Regions from separate parts of the Bacillus luti genome, predicted to be linked through region 2. Evidence: predicted binding sites of a transcription regulator. Region 2 holds the regulator's gene; each other region holds the start of a gene.

What was found. The regulator Rex, encoded in region 2, represses fermentation and respiration genes when NADH is low (regulators of the CRP and FNR family bind a similar motif). The targets are predictions, from matches to a motif close to TTGTGAAATATTTCACAA.
Region 1: the regulator Rex is predicted to act here: its motif matches at 5,473-5,490, upstream of EUC40_RS01650 (DUF1641 domain-containing protein).
Region 3: the regulator Rex is predicted to act here: its motif matches at 3,187-3,204, upstream of pflB (formate C-acetyltransferase).

Annotation. Positions count from the first base shown of each region.
Region 1 is NZ_CP040336.1:328,593-336,572, forward strand. Features, by position in the region: gene EUC40_RS01620 (hypothetical protein) at 1-144, shown strand, start outside; gene EUC40_RS01625 (DUF3986 family protein) at 165-446, shown strand; gene EUC40_RS01630 (hypothetical protein) at 581-634, opposite strand; gene murB (UDP-N-acetylmuramate dehydrogenase) at 1,006-1,923, shown strand; T-box leader at 2,021-2,236, shown strand; gene tyrS (tyrosine--tRNA ligase) at 2,288-3,550, shown strand; gene EUC40_RS01645 (NAD(P)/FAD-dependent oxidoreductase) at 3,741-4,919, opposite strand; gene EUC40_RS01650 (DUF1641 domain-containing protein) at 4,964-5,404, opposite strand; gene EUC40_RS01655 (winged helix-turn-helix transcriptional regulator) at 5,839-6,183, opposite strand; gene EUC40_RS01660 (MFS transporter) at 6,557-7,720, shown strand; gene EUC40_RS01665 (aldo/keto reductase) at 7,737-7,980, shown strand, end outside.
Region 2 is NZ_CP040336.1:4,859,427-4,867,406, reverse strand. Features, by position in the region: gene tsaB (tRNA (adenosine(37)-N6)-threonylcarbamoyltransferase complex dimerization subunit type 1 TsaB) at 1-95, shown strand, start outside; gene rimI (ribosomal protein S18-alanine N-acetyltransferase) at 109-552, shown strand; gene tsaD (tRNA (adenosine(37)-N6)-threonylcarbamoyltransferase complex transferase subunit TsaD) at 552-1,568, shown strand; gene EUC40_RS24425 (ABC-F family ATP-binding cassette domain-containing protein) at 2,034-3,959, opposite strand; gene EUC40_RS24420 (redox-sensing transcriptional repressor Rex) at 4,147-4,776, shown strand; gene EUC40_RS24415 (YdiK family protein) at 4,806-4,994, opposite strand; gene EUC40_RS24410 (CPBP family intramembrane glutamic endopeptidase) at 4,991-5,740, opposite strand; gene groES (co-chaperone GroES) at 6,141-6,425, shown strand; gene groL (chaperonin GroEL) at 6,464-7,980, shown strand, end outside.
Region 3 is NZ_CP040336.1:4,619,771-4,627,750, forward strand. Features, by position in the region: gene pflA (pyruvate formate-lyase-activating protein) at 28-759, opposite strand; gene pflB (formate C-acetyltransferase) at 827-3,076, opposite strand; partial or broken gene EUC40_RS27365 (hypothetical protein) at 3,229-3,449, opposite strand; gene EUC40_RS23415 (glycosyltransferase family 2 protein) at 3,418-4,962, opposite strand; gene EUC40_RS23420 (UDP-N-acetyl-alpha-D-glucosaminuronate decarboxylase) at 4,955-5,920, opposite strand; gene EUC40_RS23425 (nucleotide sugar dehydrogenase) at 5,917-7,161, opposite strand; gene EUC40_RS23430 (glycosyltransferase family 2 protein) at 7,151-7,980, opposite strand, start outside.

The sequences.
Region 1 (7,980 bases), 670 kb from region 2:
TCTGGAACAAAAATTATTCAAGTAAGATCTAAAGCTACGAAACAAGTTATATTTAGGTTAGATTATGGCCCGGTATATCATAAAGGACCATATTTACATTATCATGTTCCACCAAATTTAAATGATCATCATATTATTTGGTAAAGAGGAGGTTATTTCATATTATGTGTAACTATGAAACACACCAGCATATGCATATAGGCTATTATGAAGATGGTTATGATTTAGAAGTCACTGCATATAAAAAAATAAACAAACCTATTTGGGATGTATTTATTGAAGAGTATGAAGCGGGTTTTTTATATGAATTTGCTAGCAAACATAAATTAGGTGAATATTTTACTGGATGCGGTTTAAAAATATTTACAATAGATGACAAAGATGCTACTGAAGAACAATCTAGATTAATTTTTGAAAAGTGGTTAAAAACTAATAACATTGTTTAAAAATTGGTTTATCTTTATTCCACTAATCAAAAAGGTAGAAAAGTATACTTTTCTACCTTTTTGTAGTTTATATACAAACCTTACCAAAACTTCTAACACGGCTTTTTCTTCTCTTTCGCAACTGCCACTTCATCTTAAAATTCCTTCGTTAAATCCTTTGATTCCTGTATCTCACTTAGTATCTTCATGAGAGTCTTATCTCCCGCTTTCAATCGATTTTCTTATATGTCATAAACAAAGTAAAGATTACAAAAAAATACCACTTTCTTTTCGTATGGTATAGTAAGATACTGAGGGATAGTGTTTTGTAAAAGTGATATATTTTACAAATTGTTGTCTTTCTGATTACATGTCAAGTTTAGTGGTCCATTTGGGTTGCTTTATTATGCAATATATATTTTAATATGAGTGGCACCTCTTATAAATTAAGAGGTTTATAGGTGTCTCGAATTGATTTTGGGTACACTGTATCCACCACTTTAGGTTCGTTCATGTATGTGGGGATATTATGGGCCCGTATAACGGGATAAAAAGAATATAGAAATAGAGGAATCGTAAAATGAATATGCAAGAGGTTTATGAATATTTAAGTACGGTATTGCCTGAAGGTCATGTGAAAAAAGATGAAATGTTAAAGAATCATACGCATATTAAAGTTGGTGGAAAAGCAGATGTGTTCGTTGCGCCGACAAATTATGATGAAATTCAAGAAGTTATTAAATATGCGAACGAATATAATATTCCAGTTACGTTTTTAGGAAATGGATCGAATGTCATTATTAAAGACGGTGGAATTCGCGGGATTATAGTAAGCTTAATTCACATTACAGGTGTGACTGTAACAGGAACAACGATTGTAGCACAGTGTGGTGCAGCAATTATTGATGTATCACGTATTGCATTAGACCATAATTTAACGGGTCTTGAGTTTGCTTGTGGTATTCCAGGTTCAGTTGGCGGAGCGTTATATATGAATGCTGGTGCTTACGGTGGTGAAGTATCGTTCGTATTAACAGAAGCTGTTGTAATGACAGGGGATGGAGACTTACGTACTTTAACGAAAGATGAGTTTGCATTTGGATATCGTAAGAGTGTATTTGCTAACAATCATTACATTATTCTTGAAGCGAAGTTCGAACTTGAAGAAGGTGTACGTGAAGAAATTAAAGAGAAAATGGATGATTTAACGTTTAAGCGTGAATCAAAACAACCTCTAGAATATCCTTCATGTGGTAGCGTATTTAAGCGTCCACCAAATAACTTTGCTGGCAAATTGATTCAAGAATCAGGACTACAAGGTAAGCGAATTGGTGGAGTAGAAGTTTCTTTAAAACACGCTGGATTTATGGTGAATGTTGATAACGGAACAGCACAAGATTACATCGATTTAATTCACTTCGTACAAAAGACAGTTGAAGAGAAATTTGGTGTGAAGTTAGAGCGCGAAGTAAGGATTATTGGAGAAGATAAACAATAATGAAATACGTATGAAAATGCGAATTATTTCAAAATAATATTTGGGTATTGTTGACAATTTGTTTTCAATTCAATATAATGGCTAATAATTTAACAAATAACATACGTTGAAAGAGCCCAGTAGCAGTTTGTCACTGTTAACGAGAGAGCTAGGGGTTGCTGGAACCTAGCACAAACAAACTTGCGAATTACACTCTGGAGTATCTTAGGTAATGCTAAGCGGATTGGCAATCGATATTATTGCTAAGAGTGGTATGAATAGCTATGCTATTTATACAAACTGGGTGGTAACACGGTAAATAATCGTCCCTATGTCATAGACATAGGGACTTTTTGTTTTTAAAAAATAAAGGGGATGACAAAAGATGAATATTATTGATGAATTAGAATGGCGCGGCGCTGTGAATCAGCAGACGGATGAAGCAGGTTTACGTAAGCTAGTAGAAGAGAAAAAGATTTCACTATACTGCGGAGTTGATCCGACTGGTGATAGTATGCATATCGGACATTTAATTCCGTTTATGATGATGAAGAGATTTCAGTTAGCGGGTCATCACCCTGTTATTTTAATTGGCGGAGCAACTGGAACAATTGGTGATCCAAGTGGACGTCAATCAGAGCGTCAGCTTCAAACGTTGGAAGTCGTTCAGCATAATGTGGATGCGTTAACAGCACAAATGAAAAAGCTATTTGATTTCGGCGGGAATAGCGAAGTGAAGATGGTAAATAACTACGACTGGACACATGAAATCAACATTATCGAGTTTTTACGTGATTACGGGAAAAACTTTAGTATTAATAGCATGTTAGCGAAGGATATTGTCGCAAGTCGTTTAGATACGGGAATTTCTTTCACTGAATTCACGTACCAAATCTTGCAGGCGATGGATTTCCATCATTTATACACGAAAGAAGATGTTCAACTGCAAATTGGTGGTAGTGACCAATGGGGAAATATTACGAGCGGTTTAGATTTAATTCGTAAGTTAGAAGGTCATGAGGCGAAAGTATTTGGACTAACAATTCCGTTATTATTAAAATCAGATGGCACGAAGTTTGGTAAATCAGCAGGTGGTGCGGTCTGGCTTGATCCTGAAAAAACAACACCGTTTGAATTTTACCAGTTCTGGGTGAATACAGATGATCGAGATGTCGTTAAATACTTGAAATACTTTACATTCTTAACGAAAGAGCGTATTGATGAATTAGCAGCGAAGGTAGAAACAGAGCCTCATAAACGTGAAGCACAAAAAGTATTAGCGGAAGAAATGACGAAGTTCGTTCACGGAGAAGAAGCATTCCTGCAAGCTGTGAAAATTACAGCAGCATTATTTAGCGGAGATATTAAATCGCTAACAGCTGATGAAATTGAACAAGGTTTTAAAGAGATGCCAACATTCCAGTCTTCAAAAGAGACAAAAAACATCGTAGAGTGGCTAGTTGATTTAGGAATTGAGCCATCTAGACGTCAAGCACGTGAAGATATTAATAATGGCGCTATTTCTATGAATGGTGAAAAAGTAACAGATGTGGGTACGGATGTTACTGTAGAAAATTCATTCGATGGAAGATTTATTATTATCCGTAAAGGGAAGAAGAACTACAGCCTTGTGAAGTTAGGAGAATAGTTTGTGTGAAAGGATGGGAGTAGGAAGAATACTTCCATCTTTTCGTATACACAATTTGGACATAAAATAATCAGTAAATTTAGATAATTAAAAGGGTTATATTATTCTTCTGCCGAATAAATAAGTTAGAGAAAATTACGGATAAAAATAGCCCGAACCATGCCGGGCATGATTCGGGCTTATATTCAGATTAGTAAGCTAAGCTGAATAGACCTTTAATGTGTGATAAGTAACGAACGTTACTTGCTTCTTTCATTAATGATGCTGGTAAGCCTTTAAGTGGAGTATTGCTTGCTCCGATTGTAGCAACAGCATCTTTACGTCCTAGACTAGCAAGTGTTCCAGAGTTTACAGGTGCGAACTCTTCGAATGCTTTGCCTTCTAGTGCTGCGTATAAGTTGTATCCAATTAACTCACCCATTTGCCAAGCGATTTGTGCAGTTGGTGGGTATGGACGTCCGTCTGGAGCGAAGACAACAGCGCTGTCTCCAGCAACGAATACGTCTTTGTGAGAAGTAGATTGTAGGTATGCATCAACTGTTGCACGGCCACGGTTTACTTCAAGACCTGATTCACCGATTAATGGGTTACCTTGTACGCCGCCCGTCCAAACGAATGTGTTAGCAACAAGTTTTTGACCGTCTTTCAAGTCGATTTCATTGCCAGCAACGTTTGTTACAGGAAGACCAGTTAAGAATGTAACGCCGCGTGCTTCTAAGCTAGTAGTTGCACGTTCGATTAAGTGGTCTGGTAATACTGGAAGGATTTTTGGACCTGCTTCAACAAGAAGAAGTTTAACTTCTTTTGGATTTACGCCGTGGCTTTTTGCAAGTTTAGGCATAATGTCAGCAAGCTCACCAACTAGCTCAACACCAGTTAATCCGCCACCACCGATTACGATTGTAGCATCAGCTTCGTTTTTCGTTTTCGCGTATTCACGAATACGGTCTTCAACGTGTTTGTAGATTTTGTTTGCATCAGCAGCAGATTTTAATACCATGCTGTTTTCTTCTAGTCCTGGAATACCGAAGTAAGCAGTTTTACTTCCTAAAGCAACTACAAGTGCATCGTAAGATAAAGTAGTGCCACCAGCTAGTTTGATTTCTTTACTATCAACAGAGAATGACTCAACTGTTGCGATTTTAAGATCGATATCTTTACCTTTGAAAAGCTTTGTAAGTGGCATTGCAATTGCTTGCTCAGCAACGTTACCAGCTGCAAGGCGGTGTAGTTCAGTGATGATTTGGTGTGTTGGGTATTGGTTAATCACTGTAACTTGTGCTTCTGATTTGCTGTAATATTTACGTACGTTTAAAGCGGCAAGAAGACCGCCATAACCAGCGCCTAAGATGACAATTTGTTTTGACATAGTATGATATCCCCCGTCTTTACTAATTGTTGTTATAAGTTAAATTATTTATTGTTACGTTCTGCACTAATTTGAAGATATGCGTTCACAAAGCGGAACATTTTTTGTGCTTGTGGATCTTTTAGTAATTTTAATAGACCGAATAGGCCGATAACTTCATTACTTTCGTCAGCACGATCTTTCGCTTCGATTGCAGTTGCAGCCATGCTTTTCACTGTATCTTTTACAGGTTCTACAAGCTCTGTGATTGCACCAACAGTGTCGCTTTTTAATACTTCATCAGTAGCAACAGTTTGAGCAAAGTCATAAGATTTAGTTAAAATGTTAACAAGCTCAGTTAATTTTGGAAGCTGTTCTACTAGTGTTGTTAATGATTCTTGTACCTCAGGTTTTAACAACTGATCAAGTACATCAAGTTGTCCTTGGCTAGCAGAAATTTGTACAGTTTCTTGTTCTGGCTTTGTTTGAGTCATAGTTTCTGGCATCTCCAATTCTCCTTTACGATAGCAATACTCTTTTTTTGATAAGTAAGATAGTAACCGTTTACGAAACTTTATACAAAGTTTCACAAAGCACAATAAAATGCCTTTAAATTTATGATAGCAAATTAGCTGAAATCATAAATCTAAAACCATAACGTCTTACCTATTATTTATGAACTGTCCGATACATGGCTTGTCCGCATAATGGAAAAGCTCCGTTACCGGAAAGTGTATATAATATATATCTTATATTATATACTATATACACCTATGTTAACATAAAAATGATTCCTAATTATTTGATAGTAAGTGTATAACCTAGTACTGACAAGGTGTGAAAGCGTATAAAATATTTTGTTTGAATTAGAAATGTACATATATATAAAGAAAAAAAGGAAAAAATGAACAAATTCATGTTCGTTTTTTCCTTTTTCCTATTATTCACCTTCTGCAATTAGCATTGATGTGGTACCTTCTTTTTCAAGATGGCATTCGCCCCAAGTACAAAGAGAATCAAGAATCGATTCTAAAGACCAACCGTAGTCTGTAAGAGAATATTCTACTTTTGGCGGGACTTGGTTGTATACTTTTCTTTGAATAACACCGTCGTCTTCTAATTCACGTAATTGTTGTGTTAACATTTTTTGTGTAATACCAGGCATTAAACGTTTTAGTTCACTCGTTCTCTTTGTACCTTTTGTTAAGTGACAAAGAATAACAACCTTCCATTTGCCGCCGATAACTTCTAAAGTCGCTTCTACAGGAATATTGTATTTCTTCATATAAAACCCTCCTTTTGTGAGTAAAGTAAGCCAAATTATACAAATGTTACTTTTTAGTACCTATAGCACTTTAAAGTACGTACTTTTTATCATGTTAAATATGTTTCATAATAGCACATGTAAGAGGCAAATGAGTAGTACGGTACCGAAAAGTGACTATGTTACTTTTTAGTGCCTATCGTACTTTAAAGTGCGTTCTTCAAAAAAGGAATGAAACCATTCATAATAGCATTTGTAGAGATTAAATATATTTTTTAGAAGATAAAAGGGCCTTTTTATCGCACTATTATGATTGGATTTCTTGTAATAAGGAGGAATTCAATTGAGTTCATATACAGTACCGTCTTCGGAAGTTCAGACGAATCGAAGAAGTATGTTTGCTTTATTAGCACTAGCAATTAGTGCGTTTGGGATTGGTACGACCGAGTTTATTAGTGTCGGTTTACTACCATCTATTTCGAAAGATTTAAATGTTTCGGTTACAACAGCCGGTTTAACTGTTTCCTTATATGCGTTAGGAGCAGCAGTAGGAGCACCTGTTTTAACAGCGTTAACGGCAAGTATGTCGAGAAAGACATTATTAATGTGGATTATGGTTATTTTCATTATTGGTAATGGCATTGCAGCAGTAGCAACAAGCTTCACTATATTAATTATCGCAAGGATTGTAGCTGCGTTTGCACATGGTGTGTTTATGTCGATAGGATCTACAATTGCGGCTGCGATTGTACCAGAGAATAAACGTGCTAGTGCTATTGCGATTATGTTTACTGGATTAACAGTTGCGACTATTACAGGTGTGCCAATTGGAACGTTTATCGGTCAACAATTTGGCTGGAGAGCGTCATTTATGGCGATTGTTGTAATTGGAATTATTGCTTTTATCGCGAATAGCATACTGGTCCCATCTAATTTAAAAAATGGTGTACCTGTATCGTTTCGTGATCAATTCAAACTAATTAAAAATGGAAGACTGTTACTTGTTTTCATTATTACTGCACTTGGATACGGCGGGACATTCGTAACATTCACGTATTTATCACCGCTATTACAAGAAGTAACAGGATTTGAAGCAAGTACGGTTACCATCATTTTATTAGTGTATGGAATCGCAATTGCGATAGGGAATATGGTCGGCGGAAAATTATCGAATCATAATCCGATTCGAGCGTTATTTTACATGTTCTTTATCCAAGCGATTATATTATTTGTTTTAACATTTACGGCGCCATTTAAAGTAGCTGGATTAATCACAATTATTTTCATGGGACTATTCGCATTTATGAATGTTCCAGGGCTACAAGTATATGTAGTTATATTGGCAGAGCGCTTTGTTCCAAGTGCGGTTGATGTTGCTTCAGCAATTAATATTGCCGCATTTAACGGAGGAATCGCTTTAGGTTCTTATATAGGTGGCCTTGTAACGAATTCATTAGGATTAATTCATACTGCTTGGGTAGGCGGCCTTATGGTAGTAGCCGCTGTTATTTTAACAGCGTGGAGTATGACATTAGAAAAAAGAGATCAAGTAAAATAAAAGGAGAGAAAATAAAATGAAAAACTTACAAAGTAAAGCAGTATTAAATAATGGTGTAGAAATGCCTTGGTTCGGTTTAGGTGTATTTAAAGTAGAAGAAGGACCAGAACTTGTAGAAGCTGTAAAAGCAGCGATTAAAGCAGGATACCGCAGCATCGATACAGCTGCAATTTACGGAAATGAAAAAGCTGTAGGTGAAGGAATTCGTGCAGGTATCGAAGCAACTGGTATTTCAAGAGAAGAGTTATTCATCACTTCAA
Region 2 (7,980 bases):
TACAAAAAGAAGAACAAGATGTACATTCATTTGTTCCTAGTTATCTTCGTTTAGCTGAAGCTGAAACAAAGTGGTTAGAAAGTCAAAATAAGTAGGAGCCTGCAGAGGATGGATATGATACTTAGAAAGATGAAACTCGATGATATCGCTCAAATTGTAGCTATTGAAGAAGCATCTTTTGCAACTCCTTGGACTGCAGATGCCTTTCGCCGTGAGTTAACGATGAATGAACATGCACATTATGTTGTGTTAGAAAAAGATGGTCGTGTAATTGGTTATTGTGGATTGTGGATAATTATTGATGAATCACATATAACAAACATAGCTATTTTGCCAGAATACAGAGGTCAAAAGCTAGGGGATGCTTTATTGAAAGAAGTTATTTCTGAAGCGAAAGATCTAGGGGTAAAAACGATGACACTTGAAGTACGTGTATCAAATGAAGTAGCAAAACAGTTATACAGAAAATACGGATTTCAAAATGGTGGAATTCGTAAACGATACTATGCAGACAATCAGGAAGATGGTCTCGTAATGTGGGTGAATATATAATGGAAAAAAATACGATTATACTTGGTATTGAAACAAGTTGTGATGAAACAGCAGTAGCGGTTGTTAAAAATGGAACGGAAATTATTGCGAATGTCGTTGCATCACAAATTGAAAGTCATAAACGTTTTGGCGGGGTTGTACCAGAGATTGCATCTCGTCATCATGTAGAAGAAATTACAGTTGTATTAGAAGAAGCTTTAAAAGAAGCAAATATCACATTTGATGATATTGATGCAATTGCTGTAACTGAAGGGCCTGGTTTAGTTGGAGCACTTCTAATTGGAGTAAATGCAGCGAAGGCGGTGGCCTTTGCGCATGATATTCCTCTAGTTGGTGTCCATCATATAGCTGGCCATATTTATGCGAATCGTTTAGTAAAAGAAGTTCAATTCCCTCTACTATCACTTGTTGTATCTGGTGGGCATACAGAGCTTGTTTATATGAAAGAACACGGTTCATTTGAAGTAATTGGTGAAACACGAGATGATGCAGCAGGAGAAGCATATGATAAAGTAGCTCGTACGTTATCTATGCCTTATCCAGGGGGGCCTCATATTGATCGTCTTGCACATGAAGGAGAGCCAACCATTGATTTACCACGTGCATGGCTAGAACCTGATTCATATGATTTCAGCTTTAGTGGATTGAAATCAGCAGTTATCAACACTGTGCATAACGCAAAACAACGCGGTATAGAAATTGCACCAGAAGATTTAGCAGCAAGTTTTCAGGAGAGTGTAATTGACGTACTAGTAACGAAAGCGTCTCGTGCAGCGGATGCATATAACGTAAAGCAAGTGCTTCTTGCTGGTGGAGTGGCCGCAAATAAAGGGCTTCGTGCACGTTTAGAAGCAGAATTTGCACAAAAAGAAAACATTGAGCTAATTATTCCGCCATTATTCTTATGCACAGATAATGCAGCAATGATTGCAGCGGCAGGTACAATTGCATATGAACAAGGAAAACGTGCGACATTAGCTTTAAATGCAAATCCAGGATTAGATATTGAAGCATAGTTATACACAAAATTAACCACAGCTTGTGGATAAAAGCCATATTATCTGTTGATAATGTGGCTTTTACTGTGTATATAAAATGTTAATAACTTTTTCTTGGGTTGTGGATAATGTGGAAAAGTTGTTTCTATGTTTATATATTAAAGGTGGATATGTGTATAACATTGTGGATAAACGGAATGAAGTCTGACCTTTGAATATATCCTTTTTCGGGAAATAAAATGATGGTGAATATCTGAAAAGATATTTCGAGATAATCTTCTTTTAATTTGCGAATTGGTACGGATGTCAAACTTTGTCGGTAAATCGATACTTGGTGTCGAATCGTTGATATAGTTCAAGTTACGATAGACATATTCAAAAAAATGTTTATGTACGATGAAGTTGATTTCTGCTAGAAAACAAAAAGGATGTCGCATAGTCAAAAATCTCGACTTATGAGACACCCTTCTTATTGAAATGCTTTTATAAATGTAGTTCTTCCCATTCTGCCATACAAGCTTCAAGTTGTTCTTGTAGTGTTTGTTTTTTAGTTGTAATTTCACTAGCCTTTTCATAATCAGCATATATTTCTGGTAAGCAAAGCTGATCTTCTAACGTAGCAATTTCTTCTTCAAATTCTACGATACTTTGTTCCAGTTCTTCAATTTTTCTAGTGCGTTGACGCTCTAGTTTTTTACGTTCTTTTTCTTCTAGATAATTTAACTTTTCTTGTGCAACGACCTTTTGAACAGGTACGTCATTTTCTTCCTGTTCAAGCTCTGCACGTTCAATCATTTCATTTTTCTTTTCAACGTAGTAATCGTAATCCCCTAAATACTCCTGTGCACCTTCTGTTGATAACTCAACAACAGTTGTTGTTACGCGATTAATAAAGTAGCGGTCATGTGAAACGAATAGAAGAGTTCCAGGGTAATCAATTAAAGCATTCTCCAAAATCTCTTTACTATTTAAATCAAGATGGTTTGTCGGCTCATCGAGAATTAATAAATTGGATTTTTGCATCATAAGTTTTGCGAGAGCTAATCGAGCCTTTTGTCCACCACTAAGAGAAGATACTGGCTTCAGTACATCATCCCCTGTGAATAAAAAGTTGCCTAGTATTGTGCGAATTTCTTTTTCAGGTTGCAGTGGATATTCATCCCATAGTTCATTTAACACGCGCTTAGAAGATGTCAAATTGGCTTGTTCTTGATCGTAATAACCAACAGATACATTAGATCCGAAAGAAACATCACCATTTAATAATGGTAACTTATTCACAATGGACTTTAACAATGTGGATTTCCCAATTCCGTTTGGTCCAACTAAAGCAACGCTATCCCCGCGTGTTAAGCGCATAGTTACATGTTCAATGATCGGATCTGCATCATAGCCAATAGTTGCATCTTTTACTTGTAAAACATCATTCCCACTTTGTTTTTCGATGTCGAAGTGGAATGATGCTGACTTAGAATCACCTAATGGTCTTGTTAATAATTCCATTCGATCCAATTGTTTACGGCGGCTTTGTGCGCGCTTCGTCGTAGATGCACGAGCTATATTCTTTTGGACGAAGTCTTCAAGCTTAGCGATTTCATCTTGTTGTTTTTCGTAACGCTTCATTTCTTGCTCGTATAAAGCTGATTTTAAGTCTAAATATTTACTGTAGTTCCCAACAAATCGTCTGCTTTCTTTATTCGAAATTTCATATACTTGTGTAACGAGTTTGTCTAAGAAATAACGGTCATGTGAAACGATTAGTATCGCGCCAGGATAGCCTTGTAAATATTGTTCAAGCCATGTTAATGTTTCGATGTCTAAATGGTTTGTAGGCTCGTCCAAAATAAGTAAGTCTGGTTTCGTTAATAATAGTTTACCGAGAGCTAATCGTGTTTTTTGTCCACCGCTTAAAGTAGAGATTGTCGTCTGATGTGTTTCAACTGGGAAGCCAAGACCGCTTAAAATCGAGCGAATGTCTGCTTCGTACTGATAACCACCTTTGTCTTTATAGTCTAATTGCAATTGATCATAATCAGCTAATAATTTTTCGTATATAGCTGCGTTTGAAAAGTTTTCTTCTTTTCCCATCTCTTGCTCAAGCCTTCGAAGTTTTGTCTCCATTTGCTGCAAGTGCGTAAAGACGGTTAACATTTCATCCCAAATTGTTAACGACGTTTCTAATCCGGTATTTTGAGCTAAATATCCCATTGAGACATCTTTCGGTTTTATAATTTCACCGCCATCATGAGATAACTCCCCAGCAATTATTTTTAATAATGTAGATTTCCCGGCTCCATTTCGTCCGACTAATGCGATACGATCTTTCGTTTGCACTTCCAATTTTATGTTTGCAAGAATCGTTTCTGCACCGTATAATTTCGAAAGTCCATTTACTTGTAATAAAATCAATGTTTTCACCTCAAATAATTTCTTAACTTTGCCATGTTTATATTTCTCAATCATACTAAAAATAGTGTATAGTTTAAAATACAGAGAGAATACTTCTTCTTTCTATTATACAAGGAATTTAATGAGTGCTAAACTTCTGTATTTGATTAAAGTATATGAATCAAGATAGGAAGAGAGGAGAGGTTATATGGATCAGCAGAAAATTCCACAAGCCACTGCTAAGCGATTGCCTCTATACTATCGATTTATCCAAAACTTATCTCTTTCTGGTAAGCAACGTGTTTCATCAGCCGAATTGAGTGAAGCGGTAAAGGTTGATTCCGCAACGATTCGAAGAGATTTCTCGTATTTTGGAGCGTTAGGGAAAAAAGGATATGGATATAATGTAAATTATTTATTATCATTTTTCCGGGAAACACTCGATCAAGATGATATAACACGTGTAGCGCTTATTGGAGTAGGTAATTTAGGGACCGCTTTCTTACATTATAATTTCACGAAAAACAATAATACAAAGATTGAAATGGCATTTGATGTTAGTGAAGAGAAAGTTGGAACAGAAATCGGAGGCATTCCTGTATATCATTTAGATGAATTAGAAGAACGTTTATCAACTGATATACAAGTGGCGATATTAACAGTACCCGCTACAGTAGCGCAATCTGTAGCAGATAGATTGGCAGAAACAAACGTGCACGGTATTTTAAATTTTACACCAGCACGCTTAAATGTGTCAGAGAATATAAGAATTCATCATATTGATTTAGCTGTAGAGTTACAAACACTCGTTTACTTTTTGAAAAATTATCCACAATAAAACGCAGAGGAAGCGACCTCTGCGTTTTATTATTTCTTCTGTGTGAATTTAACTAATATAAGGCGAAGCGCCAAATTAAAATCAATTGTCGCCATAACTGCAAATAGTATTGTCCACATATTCCAGATTGTATCTGTTACGTTCGTAATGGCGAAACGTGTAAAGATACATCCGAGAAGGAAGTACAATGCAGCCATGAACAATGGTGAGTTTCTCATACTAAAAATCCTCCGATAAAGCCTTGCATTTTTTCAGCTTCTTTAATCATTTCTTGAATTTGCTCATTGCTTACTGCAATTTGAGCGAGTGCGACGAATGTATTCATCGCAACATGAGCTGCAATTGGAACGATAATACGTTTCGTTTTTACATATAAAAAGGCGAATACGAGTCCCATAGCAGTGTATACCAATAAGTGAGTAAAATCAAAATGAATCGCCGCAAATACAAGAGAACTAATGATAGCGGCAATAAAGAAGTTAAACTTCTTATAAAGTGTACCAAATAAAATTTTTCTAAATACGATTTCTTCTAAAATTGGTCCTATAATAGATACAACAATAAGGAACCAAGGTGTTGTTCTTGCGATGTCCATAAGCCTTGCTGTATTTTCAGATCCAGGTTTAATACCTAGTAAATACATTTCAATCATACCAGCGATACTTTGTGAGAAAAAGGCTAAGAAGAACCCGATGAAAATCCATCCAACTGTAGCTGGAACAGAAGAGCGCATCGTATCTAAATGCCTGTCGCGAATGTCTGTTCTAAGTAACCAAAGTACGATACATAATGCAATAAAGAAGCTAATGATTGCCCAGTGGCCAGTTATGAGCTGGAATTTCTCCTCTCTAGTAAATCCCCTGTTATCATAAAGTCCAGTTTTTAGGAGAAGTGGTAATCCAGCAATTGATGATAACTGCATTAAAATGTATGTAACGATAATCCACCAATATTGTTTCTTCAAATGGTTTAACCATCCTTTCTAACTCTAGTGTATGAGATAAGGCAGGATAACATGTAATATGCTACCTACGATATAAACTTTCATTTGAATTATGATTTTTTTGTAAATTTGTATTGGAAATTAAAGTAGAAGACAGGAAAAAGTTGTGTGTATAGCGAAAACAACTTAGGGTGTCTTTCATATTGTAACATACGAGGAGTAGAAACAACGATTCATATGATAAAGCTAGTAGAAGAAGGATTTTATATAGAAAAGTATATATAGTAATTTGCGAAAAAATTATGATTTTTTTACTTGCAAAAGAAATTGAGATTATTTATTATTATAAGTGTGTTAGCACTCGGGTGACTTGAGTGCTAATAAATAAAATTTACATAACACAATGAGGAGGTTATTGTTCATGCTAAAGCCATTAGGTGATCGCGTTGTAATTGAGCTTGTTCAAGCAGAAGAAAAAACAGCAAGTGGTATTGTATTACCAGACACTGCAAAGGAAAAACCACAAGAGGGTAAAGTTGTTGCAGCAGGTACTGGTCGAGTGCTTGAAAATGGTGAGCGTGTTGCTTTAGAGGTAGCAGCAGGTGATCTTATCATCTTCTCAAAATATGCAGGTACTGAAGTGAAATACGAAGGTAAAGAGTACTTGATTTTACGTGAAAGTGACATTTTAGCGGTTATCGGTTAATTATATAAATCTTAAACAATCCAAGGGGGTCAATTATTATGGCAAAAGATATTAAATTTAGTGAAGAAGCACGTCGTTCGATGCTTCGCGGTGTCGACACTCTTGCAAACGCAGTAAAAGTAACGCTTGGACCAAAAGGTCGTAACGTTGTACTTGAAAAAAAATTCGGTTCACCACTTATTACTAATGATGGTGTAACGATCGCAAAAGAAATCGAATTAGAAGATGCATTCGAAAACATGGGTGCAAAATTAGTAGCAGAAGTTGCTAGCAAAACAAACGATGTAGCTGGTGACGGAACAACAACTGCAACTGTATTAGCACAAGCTATGATTCGTGAAGGTCTTAAAAACGTAACAGCTGGCGCTAATCCAATGGGTCTTCGTAAAGGGATCGAAAAAGCTGTTACTGCTGCAATTGAAGAATTAAAAACGATTTCTAAACCAATCGAAGGTAAATCTTCAATCGCACAAGTAGCTGCTATTTCTGCTGCTGACGAAGAAGTAGGTGAATTAATTGCTGAAGCAATGGAGCGCGTTGGTAACGACGGCGTTATTACTTTAGAAGAATCTAAAGGATTCACAACAGAGCTAGATGTAGTAGAAGGTATGCAATTTGACCGTGGATATGCATCTCCTTACATGATTACTGATTCTGACAAAATGGAAGCAGTTCTTGATAACCCATACATCTTAATTACTGACAAAAAGATTTCTAACATCCAAGAAATCTTACCAGTATTAGAGCAAGTGGTACAACAAGGTAAACCACTTCTTATCATTGCTGAAGATGTAGAAGGCGAAGCTTTAGCTACATTAGTAGTGAACAAACTTCGTGGTACATTCAATGTAGTAGCTGTTAAAGCTCCTGGATTTGGTGACCGTCGTAAAGCAATGCTAGAAGATATCGCAATCTTAACTGGTGGCGAAGTAATCACTGAAGAATTAGGCCGTGACTTAAAATCTGCTACAGTTGAATCTTTAGGACGCGCTGGTAAAATCGTTGTAACGAAAGAAAACACAACTGTAGTTGAAGGTATTGGAAATACACAACAAATCGAAGCTCGCATCGGTCAAATCCGTGCGCAATTAGAAGAAACAACTTCTGAATTCGATCGTGAAAAATTACAAGAGCGTCTTGCAAAACTTGCAGGTGGCGTAGCAGTAATTAAAGTAGGTGCAGCAACTGAAACTGAGTTAAAAGAGCGCAAACTTCGCATTGAAGATGCACTTAACTCAACTCGTGCAGCAGTAGAAGAAGGTATCGTTGCAGGTGGTGGTACTTCACTTATGAACGTATACACGAAAGTAGCTTCTATCGTAGCTGAAGGCGACGAAGCAACAGGTATCAACATCGTACTTCGTGCACTAGAAGAGCCAGTTCGTCAAATCGCAATCAACGCTGGTCTAGAAGGATCTGTAGTTGTAGAGCGTCTAAAAGGCGAAAAAGTAGGCGTTGGTTTCAACGCAGCTACTGGCGAGTGGGTTAACATGCTTGAAACTGGTATCGTAGATCCAGCTAAAGTAACTCGCTCTGCACTTCAAAACGCAGCATC
Region 3 (7,980 bases), 240 kb from region 2:
AGCAAAAAGCCTAACCCAATATTTGGATTAGACTGCTTGTAAAATATGTTTCGCTTCTTCTACATTTTTTTCAGTAGGTGGTTCCACATTTGCAAGTGGATATTTATGTCCAAGCGCCTCCCATTTGTATACACCAAGCTTATGATATGGTAGCACTTCAACTTTCTGAACATTAGACAGACTTTGAATAAAGCTAGATAATTTTTGTAGATCCTCTTCGTTATCAGTAATACCAGGAACTAATACATGTCGCACCCAAATCGGTTTATTTTTATCCGATAAATAACGAGCAAATTGTAAAATATGTTCATTTGGTTTTCCTGTTAATTTACGATGCTTTTTGGAATCAATATGTTTCAAATCCAATAAAACTAAATCTGTATAATCCATTAATATATCTAGCTTATTTTGAAATTCTGGTTCCTCAGAATAACAACCACCAGAAGAATCGATTGTTGTATGGATACCAGCCTCTTTACACTTCTTAAACAACTCAATTAAAAAGTCTAGCTGTAATAGCGGCTCTCCACCACTAACTGTTATACCGCCTCCGGAAGCTTCAATAAAAGGAAGGTAACATGTCACATCCTGCATTACTTCTTCGACTGTTATTTCTTTTCCCTTACCTATCTCCCACGTATCAGCATTATGACAATATTGACAACGTAATAAACACCCTTGTGTAAATATGACATAACGAATCCCTGGGCCATCAACAGTACCACAAGACTCTACAGAATGAATTCTTCCTTTTACCATGTTACTTCCTCCTTTATTGAAACAGCCCCTCTGCTATTTACAACAAGCAGAGGGATGCTTTTTTCACTTACATGCTTTCATGCATTGTACGGTTAATTACATCAATTTGTTGTTCACGAGTTAATTTAATAAAGTTAACAGCGTAACCAGATACACGAATTGTTAATTGTGGATATTTTTCAGGGTGCTCCATCGCATCCATTAATGTTTCACGATTAAATACGTTAATATTTAAATGGTGTCCTTCTTTTATTGCGTATCCATCAAGCATAGATACTAAGTTACGTACTTGTACATCATCTTCTTTACCAAGTGCTTTTGGAATAATAGAGAATGTATTAGAAATACCATCTTGTGCATCTTCATATGGTAATTTTGCTACAGATAATAGTGAAGCTAATGCACCTTTTGTATCACGACCATGCATTGGGTTCGCACCTGGTGCAAATGGTTCTCCAGTACGACGACCATCTGGAGTGTTACCAGTTTTCTTGCCGTATACAACGTTAGATGTGATTGTTAAGATTGACATTGTATGAACAGAATTTCTGTATGTTTTATGCTTACGAAGCTTGTTCATAAATGTTTTCACAAGCTTTACAGCAATTTCATCTACACGGTCGTCATTGTTACCGTATTTAGGGAAATCTCCTTCGATTTCAAAGTCAACTGCAATACCGTTTTCATCGCGGATTGGTTTTACTTTTGCGTGTTTAATTGCACTTAAAGAGTCTGCTACTACAGATAGACCCGCGATACCTGTTGCCATTGTACGAAGAACATTTGTATCATGAAGTGCCATTTCAATACGTTCGTAGCTATATTTATCGTGCATGTAGTGGATAACATTTAATGTGTTTAAATATAGACCCGCTAACCATTCCATTGTCATATCAAACTTATGCATAACTTCTTCATAATCTAATACTTCAGAAGTAATCGGTGCGTACTCTGGACCAACTTGCGCTTTAGATTTTTCATCTTTACCGCCGTTAATCGCATATAGTAATGCTTTTGCTAAGTTTGCACGTGCGCCAAAGAACTGCATTTGTTTACCAATTCTCATTGCAGATACACAACAAGCAATTCCGTAGTCATCGCCGTAGTCAGCACGCATAATGTCATCATTTTCATATTGAATTGCTGATGTTTTAATAGACATTTTCGCACAGTAGTTTTTAAAGTTCTGTGGTAATTGTTTAGACCAAAGAACTGTTAAGTTTGGTTCTGGAGCTGGTCCTAAATTATCTAATGTATGCAAGAAACGGAATGAGTTCTTTGTTACTAACGGACGTCCGTCTAAAGCAATACCACCGATAGATTCAGTTACCCAAGTTGGGTCACCAGAGAATAGTTCATTATAATCAGGTGTTCTTGCGAATTTCACAAGACGTAATTTCATAATGAAATGGTCAACAATTTCTTGCGCTGCTTCTTCTGTTAAAGTACCATTTGCTAAATCTCTTTCAATGTAAATATCTAAGAATGTAGAAGTACGTCCAAGGCTCATTGCTGCCCCATTTTGCTCTTTAATTGCTGCAAGATATGCAAAGTATAACCATTGGAACGCCTCTTGTGCATTTGTAGCTGGCTTAGAAATATCGAATCCATGAGAAGCAGCCATCTGTTTTAATTCTTGAAGTGCACGCATTTGCTCAGATAACTCTTCGCGTAAACGCATTGTATCTTCGCTCATTACACCTCCTGTTAAATTAAAATCAGCTTTTTTCGCTTCAATTAGATGATCTATACCATATAACGCTACGCGACGATAGTCACCGATAATACGTCCACGTCCGTATGCATCTGGAAGGCCAGTAATAACACCTGATTTACGAGCCGCTTTCATTTCTGGTGTGTATGCATCAAATACACCTTGATTATGCGTTTTACGCCAGTCTCTGAAAATACTGCTAAGTTCTTTATCCATTTCATATCCATACGCTTCACAAGCTTGTTCCGCCATACGAATACCACCATATGGTTGTAAAGAGCGTTTAAATGGTTTATCAGTTTGGAAACCGACTACTTTTTCAATATCTTTATTTAAATATCCTGGATCATGTGATGTAATAGAAGAAACGATTTTTGTATCCATATCAAGAACGCCACCGTTTTCACGCTCTTTCGTTGTTAAATCCATTACTTGATCCCAAAGTTGTTTCGTTGCTTCAGTTGCTCCCGCTAAGAAAGATTCCTCTCCTTCGTAAACGTTTACATTATTTAAAATGAAATCGCGAACATCAATCTCTGCTTTCCATTTTTCACCTTTAAAGTTTTCCCACGCGTTTTTTACATTTTCTAATACTTGAGTCATCCTAATCTCCTCCATTTTTGATTAGTACAGGACTAAGATTTTTTATATAACAGCTTACACACTTAGAATACTACTTTTTTACGAAGGTGAACGAAATAGTTGTGACATGTTTGTGAAATGTTGAGCAAACTACTATACACATAGTGTTAACTTCATTTAAAAGTCTTTAAAATTACCCCTTTCCTTAATTGTATTTTTTTGGTATTCTTATATACGAGTCCTATTTTGTAATATAAGAACAATACCCATTGTAGATCTGTAATACTCTTATCTCCTAATCTGTTATAGTTTTTATAACAGAGCAAAAAAGTGTACATATGTTGTACACTTTTTTTGTTATCCTATAAAACATCTCTTTTTCTATTTCCATCATGGAACCCACCACGACTATCTGTTAATACAATTAATTGCTCTAACCCTTCTATATGATCTCCAATAATTCGGATTACAGCTGGTGGATGACCTATTTTTGCAAAATGTTCACTAAGGCGAATGCGGTTCATCTTATCGACCTCAACACGACTTACACATGCAATTTCAAATCCTGAAAGAATGGCTTTCACCTGCGCCACGCACGGTGCCAGTAAAGACCTATACCCAATTGCATTCAAACACGTCCGGCTAAACGCATTAGGTACTGCAATAAGCGATCCTACACCTAAATCTTTTCTATCGCAAGCTAAATTTAATGCATATTTAAATGCAGTTACAAGATGAAGTGGTACTCTTAAATCTAAATAATGATCTAGATCATTTAATGCGACATCTGTTCCATCTGCAATAGCTTTCGCAAAAGGATAGAGCTCACTCGCTGGAATAACAAAATCACCGTCTATAAATAATACAATTTCTCCTTTTGCAAAATACGTTCCAAGTGAGCGCCCCACATCGTTTCCAAGCGCTTCTTTATATACAATTGTCGTTGCTCCCTTGTCTTGAGCAATGGTTGCCGTTTTATCTGACGAACCATTTACAACAACGATGATTTCAAAAGGTTCAATTTTGCGCAGCTCTTCTATAACGGTTCCAATTGTTTTCTCTTCATCTTGTACGGGAATAATTACAGATAATTGTTTCCCTTTATATAACTTAGATGTAACACCCCATCCTTGATAAAAATCTTCAAAATCTAACGTATGATAAACACTATCTCTTTTCCTATTACCATCATAATATCCTCCGCGCTCATCACTGCCTACTATTCGCTCTGCTACAGCTTCTATATGATCACCTATCATTCGTTTTTCAGATTGAGAAAGACCGGTACCATATGCAGCATGCTCAGTCGGCCGAAATTTATTCGGCGTAATAACATCGATTGCACAATGGCGACTAATTCTCCATTTACTTTGTGCTATGCGCAAATGAGCCACAATAGGATTAACCAAGCATTCATATCCAATACTTTGAACGACTTCTTTCGTCAGTGCATGAGGCACAGATAATACAGAATCAATTTTTAATTCTTCACGCTCTAACAGCGCATTTAATATTTGCCGCCATACTGTAATGGAATGTGGTTTTTGTTTCTTTAAAAACAATGCGTCCAAATTATTTAAAACGATGTCGGTCTGATCATATAAAATCGGATTAAGAAATAATTGTAATTTTGAAGTTGGAATAGCAAAATCTCCATCTATAAATAGTAATACATCACCTATCGCATGTTTTGCACCGACTGCACGTCCAACGTCGTTTCCAAGTAGCTCTGTATACTTGATTACTTTACATCCTAAACGATCAGCAACCTCTTCTGTACTATCATTACAACCATTTACTACTACAATAATTTCTACTGGGTTTAATGGTTTTACCGATTGAATAACATCTGAAATTGTTTCCCCTTCATTACATACAGGTATAATAACCGATAGCGACTTAACCATTATTTTCTTCACGAAACCATTTAATAGTTTCTTTCAATCCTTGTTCCCACGTTACTGTCGCTTGAAATTGAGCGAGTTCTCTTAACTTCGTTACATCTGGTCTTCTATTTGGGATTTCTTCAAAGCCATGTGGATATACTTCTTCAAAAGGAACTTGTACAATTTTCGAGGAAGATTTCGTTAGTTTTTTAATTACTTCTGCTACTTCTTTTATATTCTTTTCATTCTCAGAACCTATATTAATAATCTCACCATTTACCTTCTCATCCATTGCCCGAATCGTTGCCTCTACCGCATCACTTACATACGTAAAGCAGCGTGTCTGTTTCCCATCTCCATATACGAGAATATCTTCACCTTGCAGTGCCGCATAGATAAATCGTGGGATTACCCCTGCGTATGGGCCATCTTTCGCCCTTGGACCATAAATATTAAAATAACGAACAATCGTTACAGGTAAGCCTTCTAATGCGTATCCTAAACATAATGTTTCTTCTAATGTTTTACAAACTGCATAACTCCAACGTATTTTAGAAGTTGCCCCATATAATCGATCCCCTTCTTCAGAGAAAGGCGGCTTGCCCTTACCATATACTTCTGAAGTAGACGCAAAGACTACTTTCTTCTTTCCTTTTAATGCTGCTTGTAAAATATTTCTCGTTCCATCAAAATTCGTTTCAATGAGCTCTATACTTTTTTCCATTGTTGTTTTCACACCTAAAATTGCCGCTAAATGAAACACTACATCATGTTGATTTACTAATTCGTAAATAGAATTTTTATCTAAAACACTGATTGGAATAACCGGAATCTCTTTCATTAGCTCATTATGATACTTATTTTTCCCTTTATAGAAGTTATCCACAATCGTAACTTCATAACCTCTTTTCACCAACTCTTCAGCTAAATGAGATCCAATAAATCCGGCCCCACCTGTAATTAAACATTTCTGACTCATGCACTCACCTTCTTTACAATTCCGCGTGTATCTATTACTCGCTTCATTCCTTTAAAAAGCTTCCAATCTATATTCGAGTGGTCAGTTAAAATTAAAATACACGCTGCCTCTTTAACTGTTTTCTCATCCAAGGAAACAGATTGATACACCTTATCTCCAATTTCGGCAGAAGAAATATATGGATCATGGTATTTTATCTCGTATCCTTCTTTTATTAATAATTGAATAATTGGTAACGCCGGTGATTCTCTCAAATCATTTACATCTTTCTTATACGCAATTCCTACAATTAAAACCGTTGTAGGTGATTGCACCATGTCTTTTACTTTCCGGACTATTTTCTCTGGCATTTCTTCATTAATTACATGTGCAGCCTCAATTAATTGGCTCATTTCCCCGTTCTTTTTTATTCTCCATTGAAAATATAAGGGGTCTACTGGAATACAATGTCCTCCTATCCCTGGTCCCGGCCAATATGAGGTAAATCCAAATGGTTTTGTAGAGGCAGCTTCAAGTGCCTCATAAAAATCAATTCCTAAACTTTCACATAGGGTGTTTAACTCATTTACTAAGGAAATATTGACTAAGCGCTGAATATTTTCAAATAACTTACACATCTCTGCCACCTTTGGAGAACTAACTGGAACAACTACATCAAATATAGTGCTATACAAATCCTGTACTTTTTGCTTACACTTTTCTGTTTGCCCACTAATAACTTTTGGAATCGTTTGAACTGAATATTGACTATTGGCTGGATCAATTCTCTCTGGGGAATATCCAATATAGAAATCTTCTCCTACTTTTTTGCCTGCTTGAGAAATAATAGGAATAATAACTTCTTCAAGTGTGCCTGGATATGTGGAGCTTTCGAAAATGAAGGTTTGTCCTTTTTGAAGATTTTTTTGTATATAATGGGAAGCTGAAATGAGAGCACTTAAATCTGGTTCTCTTCGTTCATTAATTGGGGTTGGGACAGTCACAATAACATAATCACTAGTTTGGAACTCAGTAACACCTTTATCTGGTGTATTTACTATTAAGCTATTTTTCGTTAATAACCTCTGTAACTCTTTAGAAGAAACATCTGGAATATAACTTTCTCCTTTTATAATTGACTCTACTTTTCTAGTATCTTTATCTAGTCCAAGTACTGTATATCCTTTTTCTGCAAAATGGACCGCTAATGGCAGGCCAACATATCCTAATCCAATAATAGCTACTTTACTACTAGCATTCATCTATATTCTTTTCTTCCTTTCTCAATCGTTGAATAATATCTCTATCCCGCTCTCCATCTGTAAAACTCCCGCGTTCGTCTGTATATTGTAATAGATAAGCAATTGCCTCAAGTTGATCACCAAAAATACGGTCAAATGCTGGAATACGTCCATTTACAAATCCATGTTGTTCTGGGCGTACTCGATTTGTTTTTATAACATCTACAAATTCAACTGCTATAATAGAAAATCCCTCCAAAATAGCTTTCATTTGCGCTAATGGCGGGATAATGAGAGAGTCATATCCTATTTTCTCTATTACCTTCTTATGCATAGCATGCGGCACTGCTGTTAATGAGTTATTCCATAAATCTGGTCGTTTCGCTACCAAATTCACAAAATATTTTCCCATACTGATTGGGTCTGCGGGATGGAATATATCTAATAAACATTGCAAATCATTTAATGCCACATCGCTTCCATCTTCAATAGCACGCAAAAATGGAACTAGTTTTTTTGCCGGAATAGCAAAATCACCATCAACGAATAAACAAATATCTGCCGTAGCATGCATGGCACCTATCGCTCGTGCTACATTATGTCCAAGCGCCTTCGTAAATTCAAGAACAATAACATTCTCTGACTTCGCTTGTTCAATTGTCGCTCCATCGGCTCCATTCGCAACAACTATAATTTCATCTACTCCTGCTTTTTTCACTTCTTGTATAACAGATCTTATAGTCATTTTTTCTTCTGATACTGGTATAACCGCACTATATTTCGCTTTTCCCTTTTGCAATAAAACTGGTTTATACTTCCCTATAAACTCTCTATCCCTGT